2 regions of the Anaerocolumna sp. AGMB13020 genome follow, and region 2 is predicted to be linked to the other one. Evidence: a T-box and tRNA genes for the amino acid it is inferred to sense, from the RefSeq annotation. Region 2 holds a T-box; the other holds one or more tRNA genes.
What was found. A T-box is a leader RNA that pairs with one kind of tRNA and senses whether it is charged. The one in region 2 lies ahead of thrS (threonine--tRNA ligase), so its partner is inferred to be a tRNA-Thr.

Region 1: it encodes a tRNA-Thr, which carries the amino acid that the T-box ahead of thrS (threonine--tRNA ligase) is inferred to sense. The anticodon was not compared.

The regions. Positions count from the first base shown of each region.
Region 1 covers NZ_CP136910.1:3,984,014-3,987,452, forward strand. The annotation lists gene R2R35_RS16510 (CD3324 family protein) at 28-297, shown strand; gene sigH (RNA polymerase sporulation sigma factor SigH) at 664-1,296, shown strand; tRNA gene R2R35_RS16520 (tRNA-Thr) at 1,307-1,379, shown strand; gene R2R35_RS16525 (GNAT family N-acetyltransferase) at 2,380-2,832, shown strand; gene R2R35_RS16530 (ABC transporter permease) at 3,105-3,439, shown strand, end outside.
Region 2 covers NZ_CP136910.1:3,544,160-3,547,598, reverse strand. The annotation lists gene R2R35_RS14710 (2'-5' RNA ligase family protein) at 1-361, opposite strand, end outside; gene thrS (threonine--tRNA ligase) at 363-2,120, opposite strand; T-box leader at 2,215-2,434, opposite strand; gene metG (methionine--tRNA ligase) at 2,737-3,439, opposite strand, start outside.

The DNA of each region.
Region 1 (3,439 bases), 440 kb from region 2:
GTAATGTAATAACGGAGGTAATGCTGATTGAATTACAAAAAAGGAGCAGATGTATTGCCGGACCAACTGTTAAAGGAAGTACAGCAATACGCTGAAGGATGCCTTGTATATATTCCGAAGCGAAGCAGCAAGGCACAATGGGGATGCATTAGTGGCACCCGTGAATGGATTGATAAGAGAAATGAAGAAATAACCTGTTTATTCAGACAGGGAGAACCGGTTAAGAATTTGTCGGAAGAATATCATCTGAGTGAAGATACCATCAGAAAAATTATATATAAGAGAAATCAGATATAATCATTCTTACCCTGGCTTACAAAGGAAAACTATGAGATAATACAGTTGACCGGTCGATTCCAACAGGAAAGGGGATGGTTATATTGAACAACAAATTAGAGGTGTTTAAACTCTAAGGAGTAGGAGAGGTATTGCTTAAGCAATTAGGCAGTACCTTTCTTTTCGTGTTAGAAGCAATTATAAGGTTTAATAGTTATATTACCAAGAAGCATAAAAGGAAGTTTAAAAGAAGTACAAAAAGAAGCATAAAAGGAAGGTATGCATCCAGCTTATCTGGTTGCTATTTCCTAAGGCCTGTGCTACACTGATTGTAAAATAGCAATCATTATAGACATTTTCAAACAGACCAGGGGAGGTTACGACAAAATGCCTGATAAGATATGGGATCAGTTGAGTGACGATGAAATCATTTCTATGATTCATGGCGGGGATTCCTATGCAATGGACTTTATGCTCACCAAATATAAAAGTCTGGTGAAAAACAAAGCAAAGGCTCTTTTTTTAATTGGCGGGGATAAAGAGGATTTAATACAGGAGGGCATGATAGGTCTCTATAAAGCTATCAGAGACTATGATACGGATAAAGACAGTACCTTTTACAGCTTTGCTGACCTTTGTATCTCGAGGCAGATTTACACCGCAATCAAAGCCTCCAATCGAAAGAAAAACATTCCTTTGAATACCTACGTCTCATTATACGCACCTGCTTACAGTGAGAATGCAGATCAGGACGAGAAAGAAACCCTGGCTGATATCATGAGTCAAAATAAAATTTCAAATCCTGAAGAATTAGTTATTGACAAAGAGAGTACAAGTATGTTAGAATATGAACTCGTAAGGCATTTAAGTCAGTTTGAAAAAACAGTTTTGGATTTATATTTGCATGATTATTCTTACCTTCAGATAGCAGACAAATTAAAGAAAGAACCAAAGTCAATTGATAATGCATTGCAGCGAATTCGTTTGAAGCTGAATACAGTTTTGAAGGATTTGTATTAAATAAATAACTGCCCCCGTAGCTCAGTCGGTAGAGCGTTACCTTGGTAAGGTAAAGGTCTCGAGTTCAAGTCTCGTCGGGAGCTCTCAAGAAAACCTGGTAAATTCAAGGGTTTGAACGGTTTTAAAAAGTTAAAAGGCATCCATTAACGGGTGCCTTTTTTATGCCTTGGTAACTGTTTGGTTTTGCTTATTTTATCTGATTCTTTTTGGCTGGAGCATAGATGTCATTGTGGTGCTTGTCTGAGTGTACCCCAGTTGAGCTGATACGATTCTAAGATCAACGTCTTCTGGTATAAGCATAGTACCAGTGTGCCTTGTTCTAAGCAATGGATATGAAGGATTTGAAGGATTCATCCTCAACGGTTGCATTATATTTGTGGATAATATCCTTAAAAATCTGATAAGGTGTGGATATATTCATTTACTTATCGTTTCGCCGGATAAAGATATAAATATATTCATTTGCTTGCCGTTTCGCGGGAGAAAGATATGGTTCGTATCCTGCTAGTTTTTACCTTCACAACTTTCCATTGATTGCCCAGTTTATTTGTGTTGATATTGACATTACAAGTATAGTGTGTAATCGTATATATAAACCACTGAATGTGCGAATGCATTGCAGGTGGTGTTTTTATTTGGATGGATATATAAAAATCCATATTTGGTAGAACTTGCCAATTCGTTAAGAATACCTGCGCCATGATTACTTAATGTAGCCATGACCTGCTCTGCAAATTTATTATCTATGAGTCTTCCTACGCATGAAGGAAGGCTTTTTATGTCGAGTTTTGAAATATAAATGAACAAAGCATGAAAAAAAATCATATATTTGAATAAAACAAGATTCGTTTGAGACTTTTCCATAATATCTTCAATAAGGTAATTGATTGGTTTGTTTATCTTACCTGAGTATTATGAAGGAATTGGACTGCTTACTTGGAATATTTATATCTCTTTTTTGGACATCTGAAAAAAATATTTTTTATCTAATCTGATATTATCTTACCATCTCTTAGAATAATAGTCTATTCATTTTTGGGGTATGCTTTATACTAAAGGTATACTAAAAGGGAGGTAAACAATATGTTGAGTATTGAACGTGCAGATGTACAGGATGCTAGTGCAATCACAGAAATTAAAATAGCAGCATATAATCAAGAAGTTAATACATATTTGGGGAGAAATGGAGGCCCGCCTGGTTATGATAGTATAGAATCACAAATTTTCATAATAAAAAACTTTATTTCCTATAAAATCATATTGGATAGCCATATTATAGGAGGATTCTTTCTCATAACAATAGATAAAGAAACAATGCGTTTTGAAGACTTTGTTATTAATCCGATCTATCAAGGAAAAGGATATGGATATAGAACAATGGAATTAATTGAAGAAAATTATAGGGATATCTTAGTATGGCAACTTTCAACACCAGTTTTCAGTAAAGTTAATCAATACTTATATGAGAAATTTGGATACACCGAAGTGTCCAGAGATGACAATGAGATAGAGTACATAAAGAGAATAGTAACTTGATCGACTTAATAGTTCACTACCAGCTATCAATTCAGTTGGTAGTTTTTTATACCAAGAATTAAAAGTGGATAACATGGGCAATGATAATAATTAAACACAATTAAATAGATTAAAATTATATTGCAAGATGCCGAATGTTGTGCTATATTATTTTTAAAGATTTACAACTAACAGATATGACTTCTCAAATACTGAATATGAATCATACTGGATGAAGTTGTGATGCTGACTGTAATATAAATTAAAAATATGTAGTGTGAGGTGGCTGATATATGAGACTTGGTTTTAAAATAGGTGCTAGATTTCTAAAATCAAACATAGGGCAGACTATACTGATAATCTTAGGAATCTCCATAGGTGTTTCGGTACAGATTTTTATCGGTTCTCTTATTCAGGGACTCCAAAAAAGTCTGGTGGATAAAACAATTGGAAATGCATCACAGATAACCGTTACAGCGGATGCAGCAGACAAAAAAATAAATGATTATGATGAAATTATTAAATTGATACAATCGGCGGATAAGGATATTACTACCATAGCTCCTGTCTCCGATCATCCGGTCTTTCTTGATAGAGAAGAGGATGCGGCATCATTGCTTTTAAGAGG
Region 2 (3,439 bases):
GACATGGACCAAATCTATTCTCTAAATTAGCGAATAAATCTTTTTGGATATGGTCAAGCTCTATGGTTTTTCTAACTCTAATACTTAAACATCCAGATGGTTCTCCACCAAGAGCATTATTAGGATATACCACTAATTCCTCAAAGTTCAATTCGATAGAACTTACATTTTCTATAAACTCATCAAAAAAACCTTCGATTTCTTCAAGACTTGGTACTACGAATGGCTGCTTTAAAGATACATGAAATGGTAATCTTGTCATTTCAAAACCTACCTTCCCAATACGATGAGCTTCAAGAAGTATTTTTCTACCGTAGTTTTCAACTTCATCATCCGCAATCAATACAACTGTAGCCTTCATTTCAAACCTCCGACTCACCCTTTAATATCGTGATAAATTCACTTATTTCAATGCTACCCAAATCTCCTACTTCTCTTTTTCTAACTGACACTACACCATTTTCCATTTCTTTCTGTCCGGCAACAATCATATATGGTACTTTATCTAATTGTGCTTCGCGAATCTTATAGCCAATTTTCTCTGCCCTAGTATCCATTTCACAACGAAAACCAGATTTTTTTAATACATTCATCACTTCTTTACTATATGAGATAAAACGGTCAGAAATCGGTAAGATTTTAACTTGAACAGGCGCCAGCCATAAAGGAAACTTTCCTGCATAATGCTCTATTAATATTCCAATAAATCGTTCTATCGATCCAAAAACTGTTCTATGGATCATAATAGGTCTATGTCTTTCACCATCAGCACCTATATACTCTGCTCCAAACCTAAGTGGTAGTTGAAAATCCAATTGAATTGTTCCACACTGCCATGTTCTCCCCATGGAATCTTCTAGATGAAAATCAATCTTGGGGCCGTAGAACGCTCCATCACCTTCGTTTATAACATACTTTTTCCCTGTTACTTCTAAAGCTGTTTTAAGGCTCTCCGTTGCTAATTCCCAATCTTCATCACTACCAATACTATTTTCTGGTCTAGTAGATAATTCCATAGAATATTTGAATCCAAATTTATTATAAACCTCATCAATTAAACAAATTACGCCCACTATTTCTTGTGTAACCTGCTCTTGTGTCATAAAAATATGCGCATCATCCTGTGTTAAGCTTCGTACTCTCATTAATCCATGTAACGTACCTGATTTTTCATTTCTATGAACTAAACCTAGTTCTCCTACTCTTATTGGTAACTCACGGTAAGAATGTGGCTTTTGCTTATATACCAGCATCCCCCCTGGGCAGTTCATAGGCTTAATAGCATAATCCATATCCTCAATAACTGTAGTATACATATTTTCACGATAATGGTCCCAATGTCCTGATGTCTGCCACAAATCTCGATTGAGAATAATCGGAGTAGATATTTCATGATACCCTTCTCTTTCATGAATTTCTCGCCAATAATTTATCAATAGATTCTTTAGTATCATTCCATTTGGAAGAAAAAACGGGAAACCAGGGCCTTCCTCAAATAGTGCAAATAGTCCCAAATCCTTCCCTAGTCTTCTATGATCTCTTCTTTTTATTTCTTCCTGTAACTCAAGATATTCTTCTAGTAGATTACTTTTAGGAAATGCCACACCATAGATTCTTGTGAGCATTTTGTTTTGTTCATTTCCCCTCCAATAAGCACCTGCTATCGTTGTCAATTTAAATGCCTTTATCAGGTTTGTATTAGAAATATGAGGCCCTGCACATACATCAACATATTCACCTTGCTCATAGAAACTGATTTTTTCTCCAATTGGCAAATCATTTATCAATATGATTTTATACGGTTCCTTTTTCTCTGACATCAGTGATACTGCTTCATCCCTGCTCAATTCAAATCTCTGTAATATTAAATTCTCCTTTACCACTTTTTTCATTTCATCTTCTATTTTTTTCAGATGTTCAATAGAAAAAATAAAGTCAAATTCGAAATCATAATAAAATCCATCTCTAATTGCCGGTCCAATTGCGCATTTTGCAGTAGGATAAATACGTTTAACTGCCTGTGCCAGAACATGCGAAGCTGTGTGCCAAAATGCCTCTTTTCCTAACTCCTCCTCAAATTTACACTCTTTTACCGTTCCATCTTTCATACTAACTTTCATTTCTTATGTTCTCCTTTCAAAATATGCCTTTACGACATTTAATAAATTTCAACATAAGAAAAGCACCCAAAAATCAATGGCATATTACCATTAATTTAAGGGTGCATAAATTCTAATGCACGGTTCCACCTTAACTTTTCACTTCAGATTCTAACAAATCCTATACTTTAACGCAGTCATACGGTAACACTTACTTAATTCAGTATTACAGCTCAGGAATGGTTTTCATTTATTATCTCTCATGAAAAACTCTCACCAAATGTTTCTCTCTCTGTATGGTTCCAATAAATTACTTTTTCCGTCTTTGCTTTTCTTATGTTATTACAGTTGATTATATCAAATCATTTTGTAATGTCAATAGGCATATACAATATTTGTTAATCTATACTTATCTCTTATGCGGACGTTCTTTCATCTACCAGGAAAAAGACAGCAGAAATCATAGAACTATAATTAGTAAAATAAATTAACTCACAACAAAAGCCTATTTCTAAGCATTAAAAAAGCCTTGAAACACCTTGCCCAATTCTGATACATATCTTCAACATCAGTTTCCTTAAATGGTCTTAATACTAATCGCTTAGTTTCAAGAGTCTTTGTACCTAAATGATTCATCTTATACTTCCTCCTGCTTTTCCAATCTGGCTTTTTCCTCTTCAATCACTTTTTTATCAATTCTTTCAAATAATATCTCTATTTCTGGTAATTGATAACCGGTCAATACATATTGCTTTTCCCATACATTACTTATTTTTAGCCACTTACAAACCTTTTCAGATGAAAATGGCAAGAAAGGATGTAGCAATATTCCTAAATTAGCTATAACTTGAACACAATTAAAAAGTGTGTTATCACAAGCCTCAACATCTGTAACTCTTGTAATCCAAGGCTGCTCAATATCAAAGAATTTATTTGCATATCGTACAAATTCAAATATTCCATCAATGGCATCCCTTAGATTACCTGCCTCTACTTTTTCTCCTGTTTCACAAAATAGCTGATCAATTTTCACCTCAATTTCTGAATTCAAATTCCCTGCCGGAATAATTCCATTCATATATCTATTGATAAAAGCAAGTGTTCTATTGATAAAGTTACCATATGCACCAAGCAACTCACCATTATGGCTATTCACATACTCCCGCCATGAAAAATCTGCATCCTTTTTTTCGGGTCCATTTGCCAACAAGTAATATCTAACAGAATCAGCATTATATCTATTTATAATATCCTTTACCCAAATTGCATAATTCTGACTTGTAGATATTTTTCTGCCTTCCAAGGTCAAATATTCACTTGATATAATCTCATCTGGCAAA